One region of the Arthrobacter sp. TJ-254 genome, then DNA from elsewhere that is predicted to be linked to it. Evidence: predicted binding sites of a transcription regulator. Region 1 holds the regulator's gene; the other holds the start of a gene.

Region 1 (7,329 bases):
CGCGGATCCGGACCCGCTCGTGGTCACCCTGGCGCACAACGGGCGCGGCGGGGCGGCGCCCGGCCTGGCCGTTACGGCTTGCTGTTGTGCTCACTGCCAGCCTCCTCGATCGATTCCTCGGTGTTTCCATTGTTCCCCATGCCGCCGTTTCCGTCCACGACCCCCGGCGCCAGCGGTTCGGCCCAGGCCACCTCGATGATCGCCACCTCTTCCTCGCCGGCGAGATCGCTCTGCGCCAGAAGGTCAAGGACGCCAAGGCCGATCTCCTGGCGGTGGGGGTCCTCGGACATCGACGCATCAAGCGCCCACTCGGCCCGCGCCCACCACTGCGAGCGCTGATCGGCCTCTCGGCGGTGCTTGATGTTCGTCCAGGCGATGGCCCCCGTCACGAGCGCGGCCAGCAGGATGGCCAACGGGCCAAAAGCGCCGACGATCTCCCACCAAGGAGTGGCGTCGGAAACGATATCGACCATCACGGGATCCGGCGGGGCAGTGGTTCGTTGGAGCACCCTGCCAGCCTAACCGCCGCAAGCGGCCGGATCCTCCGGGTGCCCCGCCCCGCATGTCGCACGGCGCGGACCGCCCCTGATTGGTAGAAAGGAGCAATGGTCCAGTCCCGGAGGGGACGCCATGCGCCCGGCGGGGCGGGCCTCCCCGGATTCGGGGGCGGCCGGCTCCATACTTGATGACGGGCGGCCTACCGCGGCCGCTGTCGGCACGACGAAAGGCATTACCTTGAGGAACTCCGCTCTGATGGCGCTCACCGCTGCAGCCCTGCTGCTGACCGGGTGCTCCGTTGCCCCGGCCGCAGACCGGGAACCGCTGCGTACCACGTCGCCGAGGGAGGAGACGCCTCCGGCCGAGGAAACGCCTGCTGCGCCCGTCGAAGCGGCGCCCGACGCCCCCATCGTGGAAACCACCGTGCCCGCGCCGGTCGAGACGCCCACCGCAACGCCTACGCCGAGCGAGGCGCCGCCGGAACTCACCTGGGATGGTGCTCAGTACCCGCAGCCAGTGGAGACCCCCGAAGAAGCACCGGCCGACCTGGTGCTCGGCGGCCAGTGGGTGGCGGGCGAGACCGGGACCGTCACCGGTTCCGGATACCGGCCGGGCGAGGAAGTCGCTGTCATGTTCGGCCGCGAGGGCGACGACGTCATCACCCAGACCATCCGGATGGTGGCCGACCCTTCAGGGAAGTTCACCGCATCCATCGCGATTCCGGAGGAAGCCCCCGGCGGCTCGTACCGAGTCCTTGCGAGCTCCGAAAGCCACAGCCAGTGGACGCTCGTCAAAATCACCGCCGCGGGTCTCTAGCTGCGGCTGAGCAGCCTCACCGGCCGGGTTGCGGCCCGGCCGGTGTCAGCGCAGAAGGCGGAGGTTGACGGCGTAGCGGTAGGGCCGGCCGCGGTTGACCTGGATGCCCGCTGTGACGGAGAAGACCGCTATCGCAACCCAGATCAGGGCGTTGATGACGGCGAATACGCCGCCGACGACCGGCAGCAGCGACAACAGCCACGCCGCGAGGGCCAGCACCGTCGGCGGCAGGGTGAAGTTGAGTGCTTCCTTGGACTCCTGGGCGGTGAACGGCCCGCGGTCCTTGAAGATCAGGTAGATGATCAGCGAGGGGACGAAGCCGAGGATCCCGCCGAAGTGGGCGAGCGTCGCGAACTGCCGGTCTTCGGCCGCCGTCAGCGGCAGGGCCTGGGCCGGTGCGCCTTCGAAGGCGGACCGGTTTGCTTCCCAGCCGGAGTCCTGGTGCTTGTCGGCGGTGTTAGACAACGAGATTCCTTTTCAGCGTGGCCGGATTCCCCCAGCGTTTCCTCTAAGGGTACTTGGTGCTGCGCGGGGCCCGCATCAAGCATTCGCCTCACCGGCGGTGAGGAAGTCAATGACTTCCTCGACCCTCCCAAGGAGCGAGGGCTCAAGATCTGCATAGGTGTTCACGCTGCCGAGGATCCGCTTCCAGCCGTGCGCCACGGCCGCCTGGTTGTGGTGGGGCCAGCCCAGGCCGGCCAGAATGCCTGTTTTCCAGTCCTGCCCGCGGGCCACAACGGGCCAGGCCGAAAGCCCGACGGCAGCAGGTTTCACCGCCTGCCAGACATCGACATACGGATGCCCCACGATCAGCACGTGTCCCCGGGCGCCGGGAAGCGCCATCGCCTGCTGCGCTATGCGGGATTCCTTGGTGCCTGGAAGCAGGTGGTCAACGAGGATGCCCAGGCGGCGCCGGGGCCCCGGTGAAAAGGCGCGCACCGCGCCTTCGAGGTCGTCGATTCCATGGAGCGGCTCGACGACGATCCCTTCATGGCGGAGGTCCTCGCCCCACACCTTCTCCACCAGTTCGGCGTCGTGCTGTCCCTCCACCCAGATCCGGCTGGCCCGTGCAACGCGCGCCCGGGCCTCGGGAGCCTTGACCGACCCCGAGGCGGTCCGAGCCGGTGCGGCCACCTTGGCCTGCGGCGCAACAACGTGCACCGGTTCGCCGTCGAGCAGGAAACCGTGGCCGAGCCGAAAGGTGCGCTTCTTCTCGCGGCGGCCCTCAAGCACCATGACGTGAAGGCCACCGGACTTCTCCACCCGCACCACGGCCCCGACGAATCCGCTCTGGATGTCCTCGAGCACAAGACCGAGATCGGCCGGAACGTCGCGGAGTTGGGTGCGCTTCGGGGCGGAGAGGTCCTGTGCGCCCCAGGCGTAGTCGGCCACCGTTGATCTCGCTTCCGTGTGGTCCGGCGCACGCTCTGTGACCGGGTTTTCAATGCTAACAATCGCCCGGAACGTACTAGACTTAGCACTTGGGTGTGTCGAGTGCTAACCGTTGAGCGTGCACCGCCCCCACGAAACGGAACAACGGAGGTGAACCAGATGAGTGAACCGCGACGCCTTGAGGTGCTGCAGGCGATCGTTGAAGACTACGTCCATTCCCGGGAGCCGGTCGGTTCAAAGGCCCTCGTTGACCGGCACAGGCTCGGAGTCTCCTCGGCAACCATCCGCAACGACATGGCCGTCCTCGAAGAGGAAGGGCTGATCACGGCACCCCACACGAGCTCGGGGCGGATCCCGACTGACAAGGGGTACCGGACTTTCGTCGACCGGATCGCCGAGGTCAAGCCACTCTCCGCCGCGGAGAAACGGGCCATCCAGACGCTGCTCTCCGGTGCCGAGGACCTCGACGACGTCATGGACCGCACGGTCCGGCTGCTGGCCCAGCTCACCAACCAGGTGGCCGTTGTCCAGTTCCCGCGGCTCGGCTCCGCGGCGGTGCGGCACATCGAGCTCGTGCTGCTCGCCCCCCAGCAGGTTCTTGTGGTCCTCATCGCCACCAATGGCACGGTGCACCAACGCGTTGTCCCGCTGCCCGCCCCGGTGCCGGAGGCCGACCTCGCCGAACTCAAGCAGCGGATCCTCGCAGGGGTTGCCGGGGCGAAGCTTTCCGCCCTCCCGCAGGAGCTCGCCGGGGTGCCGGCTTCGCTGCCGCAGCACCTGCACACGGCCGGAGCGGCGCTGATCCGTACGCTTGAACAGCTCGCGGGCATCAGCCGGGAGGACCGCATTGTGATGGCCGGTACTGCCAACCTTGCCCGGTCCACAGTAGACTTTCCCCTCAGCATTGGACCGGTCCTCGAAGCGCTCGAGGAACAGGTGGTGATGCTGCGGCTGCTATCCGAGATGGAACACGACGCCCGCGGCGTGTCCGTGCGCATCGGAAGTGAAAACCCCTACGGCGGTCTGTCGGAAGCCTCGGTCATCGCCACGGGCTACGGGCCGGACGCCACCGCCAAGCTGGGTATCCTCGGACCCACACGGATGGACTACCCAAGCACCATGGCCGCGGTCCGTGCGGTTGCCCGGTACCTTTCCCGGGTCCTCGCGGAGTAAGGCCGGCGGCACGGCGCACCCCGGCGCGGTACGGCCGGGCAATACAACGTTTGACAGCTGATTCAGCAGGAAGAGATGTGCACGAGTGAGTAATCACTATGAGGTTCTTGGCGTTTCGCAGGGAGCCAGCGGCGAGGAAATCAAGAAGGCCTACCGGAAGCTCGCCCGCAAGCTCCACCCGGATGTGAACTCCGGGCCCGACGCGTCGGAACAGTTCAAGCGCGTGAGCCACGCCTACGAGGTGCTCTCGGACCCACAGAAGCGCCGGGTGTACGACACGACCGGCAACGAAAACGGAACCGACAACGGCTTCGGCTCCGGATACTCGGGATCCGGTTTCGCCTTCCAGGACATCTTCGAGACCTTCTTCGGCGGAGGAGGATCCAGCGGGCCGCCCTCACGCACCCGCCGCGGGCAGGACGCGCTGATCAACGTGCGCATCGACCTCAAGGACGCCGTCTTCGGCACGAACAAGAAGATTGAAGTCGACACAGCAGAGGTCTGTTCGACGTGCGACGGCACCTGCTGCGAGCCGGGAACCTCGCCCCGGACCTGCGACATCTGCGGCGGATCCGGCCAGGTCCAGCGCGCCGTGCGCTCAATCCTCGGCCAGGTCATGACCAGCGCGCCCTGCGGAACCTGCCAGGGCTTCGGCACTGTTATTCCCCACCCCTGCCACGAGTGCAAGGGCGAAGGGCGGACCCGTGCACGTCGCACCCTCACCCTCAAGATCCCCGCGGGTGTCTCGACCGGAACGCGCATCCAGCTGTCCGGACAGGGCGAAGCCGGAACGGCCGGGGGACCGCAGGGCGACCTTTACGTCGAGATCCGGGTCAACACCGACTCCACCTTCCTGCGTGACGGCGACGACCTGCACGTGACCCTCAGCGTGCCGATGACGGCCGCCGCCCTCGGCACCTCCGTCAACCTCGACACATTCGACGGCGACCAGGAACTGGCGATCAAGGCAGGCACCCAGTCCGGGGAAATCATCACCCTGCGCGGGCTTGGCGTCACCCACCTGCGCGGCCAGGGGCGCGGCGACCTCCGGGTGCACCTCAACGTGGAGACCCCGCGCAATGTCGACGCCGCGCAGGAGGAACTGCTGCGCAAGCTCGCCGAACTGCGGGGCGAGGAAGCAGCCGAAGGCCAGTTGGCGAGCAGCGGCTCGGGCGTCTTCGCGCGCCTCCGGGAGCGGCTGGGGAACCTGTAGGAGTGACACGGCCCCTGTTTTTCGCCGACCCCGAAGCGGTCCGTGCGGCAGTGCCCGGCGGCGTGTTCGTCCTGCGCGGAGAGGCAGCCCGGCACGCTGCAACGGTCCGGCGTCTCGGCCCGGGGGAGAGCATCGATATCAGTGACGGTTCCGGGTTTCGGCTCAGCGGTGAAATTACTGACAGCAGCCAGGGCGCCCTGACCATCGACGTCGCCGCCGTCGCCCAGGAGGAGCCTCCCCGCCACCGGCTGGTGCTGATCCAGGCACTGGCCAAGGGAGACCGCGACGAACAGGCCGTCGAAGCGGCCACGGAACTCGGTGTCGACGCAGTCGTCCCGTGGCAGGCTGAGCGGAGTATCGTGCGCTGGCGCGGGGAGAAGGCTGCCAAGGGCAGGCAGAAATGGGAGGCCGTGGTTACCGCGGCCGCCAAACAATCACGGCGGGCGTGGATTCCGGAGGTTTATCCCCTCCTTGAGTCGACCCAGCTCCCGTCCCGGCTTGCCGGGTTCGAACGGGTCTTCGTCCTTCACGAAGACGCCCCCGACGGCCTGGCCCGGGTTCTTGAGGGCAGCGGCCCCGGTGAACCGGGCACAACCGCCGTGGTGGTTGGACCCGAAGGAGGGATCAGCGAGCGGGAGATGCTCGCTTTTGAGGCCTCGGGGGCGGCAGCGGCGAAGCTTGGGCCGTACGTCCTTCGCTCATCCTCTGCCGGCCCCGCGGCGCTGGTACTGCTGAACCACCTGCTGCAGCGGTGGTAACCAGACCCCCGGCCGGCGCCGGATAAGCACCCGGCCGGCCCGGCGCGTCAGCTCACTTGATTTCGATAAGCTTCGTGTCGGCATACTGTTCGGCGCCCTCCGGAACGCTGCCGTCCGTGCGGAAAACGCTGATTTCGTAGTGCCCCGGCGGAAGTGCGACGGTGAACTCGTAGGTTCCGGGAACGCCCGCCGCGCTGTCGAGTTCCACGGTTCCCTCCTTCACCGTTCCCGCGTTCATGGCACTCCCCGCTGATGCCGCACCCTCGCCGCCAGGCGGGATTACCGCGGTGATCCGCCATGCGAGGAGCGAGGAATCGGAGACGCCGCTGCCGTTGACGACGACGGTGGACGGGTCGCGGACGTCGCCGTTCTGCGGGTTGGCGATCCACACCGGGGCGACGAGAGAGGTGTCGCGGCGCAGCTCCCCATCGAGGCTCACCTTGTCGAACGCCCGGTAGCCAGCCTTGCCGTCAACGAGGATCACGACCGAACTTGCCTCACCGCCGGTGATCAGCCCGGCGTTCGCCGCGGCCGCCGTCGCCGTAAACACAAGCTGTTGGATCGCCCGGCGCGCTGCGACTTCGGTGAGCCTGCCACGGAAGGCGTCGGCTGAGATGTCGACGGTGATCACGTTCCGCTGGGAGATCGACGAAGTGACATGGGAGGCGGACTCCCACGCCGTGTAGAAGTCGGAATCGAGCGGGGCCGCGGTCGTCATGAAGCGAACGGCGTCGGCGATCGGGTCGCCGATTCCACCTGGCATATCCGCAGGCACGAACTCCCGGTACAGCCGGGCATCCGAGCCGGATCCGCCGAGCCAGTACACCGGCAGCAGCTCCGTCGAGCTCGGTGATTGGGCCGCCACGCCCTCAACGGGGGCGGCCTCGGCGCCGAGGTTCGCCTTCGCGGCCCCGGGATCCGTTGCAGTGGGGATGGGGGAGGGCACAACGGCTTCAGGCAGCCCCGTGCAGGCAGGAAGCATCAGCAGGCTGCTGGCGAGCACGACGCCCGTCGCTGAAAGAAGGAGGCTCTTGCCGCCCAGCCGGCTGCGGCGCAGCGGGTCTTGCCTGGTCACGGGTGCCTCCTCTCGACATCCTTGGCCGCGGCCAGCCGGGGCGGCTGGACGGCATCAGAAAAGCGCACCGGTGGTCTCCTCCGGGTGAGCGCGCAGTTCAGCTTTGCACAGCGGACGGGCGGCATTGCGCGTAAACCGGGCCGCCGGCCGGACTGAAACGGTATCGATATAGAGCCGTTGCGAAGTTGGAACACTCGACCGGCAGGTTACGGTGCCGGCGGCCGCACGGGGGCAGGACGGCGCGGGGAAGCGATGCCGTAAGATTAAGGTGCGCAGGATCCGGTACAACAACACTCGAATCACAGCAAGGGGCGATGGAAGGCCGAGCGGCCGTACTATGAGCGAATCTTCAGGCATGAGCGCGGCCGGGCTAGACACAAGAGTCGTGCAGTTCGACTCGGGGG
Region 2 (7,329 bases), on a different contig from region 1:
CAGGCTCTTAAATTCTAAAACCATTCACGGCCGCACCCTATTCCGGGCCGTCATCAATCCAAGGCCCTGCAGAATCGCCGTAACGAAACGGCACCCCGGCCCACAAGGGGCCGGGGTGCCGGTGATCGTGCGAAAGCGGGGAACTAGTGGCTGTGGCCGTGGCCGTCCTCGTCGTCCTCCGCAGGCTTCTCGACGACGAGTGTCTCCGTCGTCAGGACCAGGGCGGCGATCGATGCTGCGTTGCGCAGCGCCGAGCGCGTGACCTTGACCGGGTCGATGATGCCCGCGTCGATCAGGTTTTCGTACTCGCCGGTGACGGCGTTGAAGCCGTGTCCGTCGTCGAGCTCCGAAACCTTGGCGACGACGACATAGCCTTCGTGTCCGGCGTTCTCGGCGATCCAGCGCAGCGGCTGCGCCAGGGCGCGGCGCACGAGGCCGACGGCGGTCGCGGCGTCGCCCTCGAGGGCGAGGACGCTGCTGTCGGTGTCGAGGGCCTTGCCTGCGTGGACCAGTGCCGAACCGCCGCCTGCGACGATTCCCTCATCGAGTGCGGCGCGCGTCGCTGAGACGGCGTCTTCGATGCGGTGCTTCTTTTCCTTGAGCTCAACCTCGGTTGCGGCACCGACCTTGATGACGCCAACGCCGCCGGCAAGCTTCGCCAGCCGCTCCTGCAGCTTCTCGCGGTCCCAGTCGGAATCGGTGCGCTCAACCTCGGCGCGGATCTGCGCCACGCGGTCGGCGACGTCGGCGGCGCTGCCTGCGCCGTCGACGATGGTTGTCGCGTCCTTGGTGACCGTGATGCGGCGGGCCGAACCCAGCACCTCGAGGCCGACCTGGTCGAGCTTCAGGCCGAGGTCGGGCGAGACGACCTGCGCACCGGTGAGGGTGGCGATGTCCTGCATCATTGCCTTGCGGCGGTCGCCGAAGCCGGGGGCCTTCACTGCGACGGCGTTGAGGGTTCCGCGGATCTTGTTCACCACGAGGGTGGACAGCGCTTCGCCTTCGATGTCTTCGGCAATGATGAACAGCGGCTTGCCGGCCTGCAGGGCCTTCTCCAGGAGGGGAAGGAATTCCGCGAGCGAGGAGATCTTGCCCGAGTTGATCAGGATCAGCGCGTCTTCGAGGACGGCTTCCTGGCGCTCGGCGTCGGTCACGAAGTACGGCGAAAGGTAGCCCTTGTCGAACTGCATGCCCTCGGTAAGGACGAGCTCGGTGACCGTCGAGGAGGATTCCTCGATGGTGATGACGCCGTCCTTGCCGACCTTGTCGAACGCCTCGGCGAGCAGGTCGCCCACCTCGGTGCTCTGGGCGGAGATCGCGGCGACGTTGGCGGTCTGGTGGCCGACAACTTCCTGGGCGTTCTCGAGCAGGCGTGCGGCGACGGCCTCAACCGCCACCTCGATGCCGTGCTTGAGCTGGCCCGGTGCGGCGCCTGCGGCAACGTTGCGCAGGCCTTCCTTGACCAGGGCCTGTGCGAGCACGGTGGCCGTGGTGGTGCCGTCGCCGGCGACGTCGTTGGTCTTTGTCGCTACTTCCTTGGCCAGCTGCGCGCCGAGGTTCTCGTAGGGATCGTCGAGTTCGACCTCACGGGCGATTGTGACGCCGTCGTTCGTGATCGTGGGTGCGCCCCACTTCTTGTCCAGCACGACGTTGCGTCCGCGCGGGCCAAGGGTCACCTTGACGGTGTTTGCAAGCTTGTCGACGCCGGCCTCGAGGGCGCGGCGGGCTGCATCGTTGAACTCCAACTGCTTTGCCATGGTTTTGTTCCTTTCAGGCTTGTGCAGTGAGAAAACCCCGGCCAGTGCTGGCCGGGGTTCCCTTGAGAAAAACTACTTAACGACGATCGCCAGGACGTCGCGGGCAGAGAGCACCAGGTATTCCTGGCCTCCGTGCTTCACTTCGGTTCCGCCGTACTTCGAGTAGATGACGATGTCGCCCTCAGCGACATCGACGGGAACGCGGTTGCCGTTGTCGTCGACACGGCCCGGTCCAACTGCTACAACTTCGCCCTCCTGGGGCTTTTCCTTAGCGGTATCCGGGATGACCAGGCCGGAGGCAGTTGTCTGCTCGGCTTCCAGTGGGCGGACAACAATACGATCCTCAAGAGGCTTAATAGAGACCGACACTCGGGCTCTCCTTTGCGTTCGTTACTAATGGAATGTGGGCCCTCGGTGGGGCGCCGACCGTCGTCGCGGTGCCGGCTGGCGCTTCCCTCAGGAATTAGCACCCTCCTAGTGAGAGTGCCAACCCCGACTTTATGCAAACAGTTAGCACTCGGTCAAGGCGAGTGCCAGATGCGTCGTCATCTACGGTTGCGGGCGGACCGCGCCGGAGCCGGCGATCCTTCGCCTAGGGTTGGTTCATGGCTTCCGACAACATCCTGCCCCTCCTGACACCCGAGGGGTGGGAGCTGCTCAACTCGCTTGGCCCGTACTCCGAGGCCGGCGCGCTGCAGCTCAGCGAACAGCTGCGCAAGGCCGGCCACTCCCCCGACCTGATCTCCGCCGCCCTGACCCAGTCGCGGCTTCGCGCCAAGGCCTATGCGAAGTTCGGTCCGTTCGCCGACCGGATGGTGTTCACCGCCGCCGGCCTTGAGCAGGCGACGCGCCTCCAGGTTGCGGCGCACCACGCCGCCCGTTTCGTTGACGCCGGGCTTGAGCGGGTCGCCGACCTGGGCTGCGGCCTGGGGGCCGACTCAATGGCCCTAGCGACCCTCGAGCGCCAGGTGACCGCCGTCGAACTCGATGAGACGACGGCGGCCGCCGCGACCCTGAACCTGCTGCCGTTCCCGAACGCGCGGGTGGTCAACGCCGACGCGGCGGCATTCGACATCACCGAATATGACGGCGTGTGGCTCGATCCCGCCCGCCGCAGCACCTCGACGTCGGGGACCACCCGGATCTTCGATCCCGAGGCCTTCTCCCCGCCGCTGTCCTTCGTCGAGGAGCTTGCCGACCGCGGCACAGCGGTCGGCGTGAAGCTGGGGCCCGGGATTCCCCACGAGGCAGTTCCCGCGAACTGCGAGGCGCAGTGGGTTTCCGTTGACGGAGACGTCACCGAGGTGGCCCTGTGGTTCAACGCGCTGCGGAGGACCAACGTACGGCGCGCAGCCCTGGTCCTCGGCGCCCACGGGGCCGCCGAGCTGACCAGCGACGCCGATTTCGACGCCGGACCCGCCGCCCCGGTCGGCGCGGCGGAGGGCTACCTGTACGAGCCCGACGGCGCGGTCATCCGCGCCGGCCTCGTGGCCGACATCGCCGAGCAGCTGGGCGGGCACCTCCTGGATCCGCACATCGCCTACGTCTGCGCCCCCGGGCTTGTCGAAACCCCGTTCGCGCGCGCCTATCGGGTGCTCGAGATCCGACCCTACAACGTGAAGGCCCTCAAGCAGTGGGTGCGCAGCGAGGGTATCGGCGTCCTCGACATCAAGAAGCGCGGCACCTCGGTCACTCCGGAGGAGGTGCGCCGCCAGCTGCTGGCGGGCTCCGGGAAGGCCCGCCGGAAGGCGACCCTCGTCCTCACCCGGATCGGCGAGGACCGGGTGGCCATCGTTGTTGAGCCGGTTCCGGCTCTACCGCCCCGGGGAACCAGCTAGGCCGGGAGCCTGCGGGTGCGCACCACTCCGAGCAGGATGCCGCCGGTCAAAGCCGCCGCCCCGCCCGCGATCAGGGCCGCACGCACGTCGAAGGTGTTGACGAGCACTCCCCCCACCGCCGCGCCGATGCCGATGGCCAGCTGGAAGGCAGCCACCGTCACCCCTGAGACCGATTCGAGGCTCTCCGGATGCGCCCGCGCCATCCAGGACTGGATGAGGGTGGGAATGGCGCCGAATCCAAGGCCCCAGAGCACGATGGCCGCCACGGCGACCGGGGTGCTGGTGCCCAGGGTGGCCCACAGAATCGTTGCCACGCCGATCGCGACCCCCATCACGATGACTGAACGGTGAAGGGCGCCGTCTGCGGCAGGACCGCTGGCGAGGTTGCCGATGAACGAGGCAATGCCGAACGCGGCCAGCGCCAGGGCGAAGCCCTCGGCATTGAGCCCGGCGACGAGGTCACCGGCCAGCCGGATGTAGGTGAACCCGGCGAAGTGTCCGCCCGCGATGAGGAACATGCCGGCCATCCCGACAATCACCAGCGGTGAACGCAGGGTCGCCAGGAAGGCCCGCCCTGGGGAGGGTTCCGGGGCCACCGGCGGGAGCCAGAGGGCGGCCAGGACCATGCCTGCGATGCTTGCCGCGGCCGCCAGGAGGAACAGGGTGCGCCAGCCCCACAGTTCTCCAAGGACCAGGCCCAGGGGAACGGCGAGGATCGTCGCCAGGGAGACGCCGACATTCACGACCATCATGCCGCGGCCGATCTTCTCGCGGCTCACCAGGGCTGCGACGACGGCGATGGCGAGGGCCCAGAATCCGCCGACTGATACGCCGAGCAGGAGCCGTGCGGTCAGCAGGACCGCGAAGGACGGAGCGAGTGCAACAAGGAGGTTGGAGAGCGTAGCCAGGGCGACAAGCCCGATCAGGGCCAGCCTGCGGTCGAGGCGCGGGAGGACCAGTGCAACGATCGGACCGGTGATTGCTGCGGCGACGGCGGTGGCGGTGACGGCCTGGCCCGCCAGGCCTTCGGAGATCTGGAGGTCCGCCGACATGCGTGAGAGCAGGCTCGCGGGCAGGAATTCGCTCGTGACAATCGCGAAGAGCACCACCGACAGGGACGTCACTCCCCACCATGGCGATCTGGTGCGGGCAGGGCGGGGTGCCGGTGCGACCGGATCCGGCGCGGTGGCTGTGCTGGCCTTCATAGAAGCTCTCCTCAGTTTTTGAACGTCCGTTCAAATATGTCGGCCGCGCTGCCGCTTGTCAAATATTGAACAACCGTTCAAGAACGATTAGAATTCCCGCATGGCCCGACCACGCAAATTTGATGAAGGGAATGTCCTCGCCGCAGCGCGGGACCGTTTCTGGAGCACCGGCTATGAAGGAACCTCGATCTCCGACCTAACCGAGGCCACGGGCGTGGGCGCGCAGAGCCTCTACGGAGCGTTCGGCAGCAAGCACGACCTGTTCGTGCGCATCCTCGAGGATTATGGAACCTCCCAGGCAGCCAGGCTCGAAACCGCCCTCTCGTCCGTAGACGCACCCCTGGAGTCCCTGCTCTCCGCCGTCGTCTTCGAGGGGGACGCCACCGCCCGGCCGCCGGCCAAAGGCTGCCTGCTCTCCAACAGCGCCACCGCCCTGAGCGGCCGCGACGAGGATGTGAAGCGCTGCGCCGTCACCTCGCATGCGGCGACCCGCGAGATGTTCAGCCGGCAGATCCGCCGCGCCCAGGACGCCGGGGAAATCGACCCCGGCCTCGACCCTGACGAGACGGCGCTTGCACTTGTGACGGTGCAGCAGGGCATCGAATACCTGCGCAAGTGCGGCATCGGCGACGACGAATACGAAAAGGCGCGCGACGCCGCCGTCGACCTTGTGGTCCGCGGGTTGAGATAGAGGCACCGGCCGGCGCCGGTGCGCCGGTCCTGCCGGCCGGCAATCTCCCGATCCGTACAGGAAGTCTGCTGTGAGGACCAGCCACGAATTCGCCGCAGACCGGCGGGATGCGATCGCTACACTCGGGTGAAAACCCGATCAGCAAGGTGGCCGTCATGAACCCCAACCCATCCTCGCCCCGCCGCGGCGTCCTCTTCGACGTCGACGGCACCCTTGTCGACTCGAACTACCAGCACACCCTGGCATGGTGGCAGGCGTTCCGCCGGTTCGGGCACGACGTCCCAATGGCCGAAATCCACAGGGCCATCGGCATGGGCGGTGACAAGCTGATCGCCCATCTCCTGGGCGGGGACCGGGACACCTCCGTGGACGGGGAGCTCGATGCGACCCACGGCGCCGTATTCTCGACGTTCTGGCCGTCCCTGCGCGCATTCGAGGGTGCCGGAGACCTGCTGCGCAAGTGCTTCGAGGCGGAACTCGTTGTTGTCCTCGCGTCCTCCGCCTCCGGGCAGGAGCTCGGGGTGCTCCGCAGCGTCATTGACGCCGACGCCGCCATCACCGGGGCAACCAGCTCCTCGGACGCCGAGAATAGCAAGCCCTCCCCCGACATCCTGCAGGCCGCCCTCGAGTCCGGAGGGCTTGAACCGGCGAACGTTGTGTTTGTCGGCGACGCGGTGTGGGATGTCTTTGCCGCGACGGACCTGGACATCCCGACCATCGGCGTGACGACCGGCGGCACGAGTGAATCCGAGCTGCGCGACGCCGGCGCCGTCGAGGTCTACAAGGACGTCAAGGCCCTGCTCGAGGCCTTCGACGACGGCCCCCTCCAGAAGCTGCTCGGCCCAGGCGCGTAAGTGCCGGGCCGGGCAGCCGGGAGGTCCCCGCCGGCGTCTTCAAGCCTCAGGCTTCTGGCTTCAGGCCCGCCGGGAGAATTCCCCGGCCGCCTTGACCTGCTCCGGGGTGGGCCGAATGCCCGTGTACAGCACGAACTGCTCCTCGGCCTGGAGCGCGACCACCTCGGCGCCGGTGATCACCGGCCTGCCTGCCGCCCGGGCGGCGCGGATGAGCGGCGTTTCGGACGGCAGCGCCACGACGTCGAACACCACCTCAGCGGCCTCGACGGCCGGGGGCGGGAAGGCGAGCCCGTCGGCGTCGGCGCCGGCCATGCCGATCGGCGTCACATTGATGAGCAGCCCCGCGGTTGAGGAACCCAGCTCGCCCTGCCAGTTGAACCCGTACTGGCCGGCCAGCGCCCGGCCCGCTTTTTCGTTGCGGGCAACGACCGTCACGTTGCCGAACCCGGAGTCCCGCAGCGCCGCCACGAACGCTTTGGCCATTCCACCGGAACCGCGCACGAGCACGTCGTGCCCTGGGTCGACTTTGTGTTCGGCAAGCAGGCGCGCCACGGCAAGGTAATCGGTGTTGTAGGCGGTGAGGGTTCCGTCATCATTGACAATGGTGTTCACCGAGTCGATCGCCTTGGCCGAGGGGTCCATGCGGTCAACGAGGGCGATCACCTCCTCCTTGAAGGGCATCGAAATGGCGCAGCCCCGAATGCCGAGCGCACGCACTCCCCCGATCGCCGCGGGCAGGTCCGTGGTGGTGAAGGCCTTGTAGATGTAGTTGAGTCCCAGCTCGTCATAGAGGTAATTGTGGAACCGGGTCCCGAAGTTGCTGGGCCGGGCCGCGAGCGAGATACACAGGGTCATGTCTTTGTTGAGGATTGGCACCCGCCCATTGTTCCATCCGGAGACCGGACGCAGCGGTGCGGGCCCTGCACTAATATTGGGCTCAGTTCTCATTCGCGATGACGCGCTGCCGAGGCGATACACCAGCAC

Evidence for each region. Region 1 encodes HrcA, which represses chaperone genes, less so after heat shock. Its sites were predicted from a motif close to TTNGCACTCGNNNNNNNCGAGTGCNAA; they were not measured.
Region 2: a site for HrcA is predicted at 2,268-2,294, ahead of groES (co-chaperone GroES). Genes of this name have one in related genera too.

The regions. Positions count from the first base shown of each region.
Region 1 covers NZ_JBZCNF010000001.1:748,471-755,799, forward strand. The annotation lists gene AC4D14_RS03560 (hypothetical protein) at 1-94, opposite strand, end outside; gene AC4D14_RS03565 (hypothetical protein) at 72-509, opposite strand; gene AC4D14_RS03570 (hypothetical protein) at 736-1,314, shown strand; gene AC4D14_RS03575 (DUF4870 domain-containing protein) at 1,360-1,779, opposite strand; gene AC4D14_RS03580 (DUF3097 family protein) at 1,855-2,706, opposite strand; gene hrcA (heat-inducible transcriptional repressor HrcA) at 2,866-3,879, shown strand; gene dnaJ (molecular chaperone DnaJ) at 3,965-5,092, shown strand; gene AC4D14_RS03595 (16S rRNA (uracil(1498)-N(3))-methyltransferase) at 5,095-5,850, shown strand; gene AC4D14_RS03600 (GerMN domain-containing protein) at 5,903-6,925, opposite strand; gene AC4D14_RS03605 (PhoH family protein) at 7,263-7,329, shown strand, end outside.
Region 2 covers NZ_JBZCNF010000002.1:644,133-651,461, reverse strand. The annotation lists gene groL (chaperonin GroEL) at 144-1,757, opposite strand; gene groES (co-chaperone GroES) at 1,830-2,126, opposite strand; gene AC4D14_RS08180 (THUMP-like domain-containing protein) at 2,363-3,595, shown strand; gene AC4D14_RS08175 (MFS transporter) at 3,592-4,800, opposite strand; gene AC4D14_RS08170 (TetR/AcrR family transcriptional regulator) at 4,901-5,491, shown strand; gene AC4D14_RS08165 (HAD family hydrolase) at 5,647-6,345, shown strand; gene AC4D14_RS08160 (shikimate 5-dehydrogenase) at 6,406-7,221, opposite strand.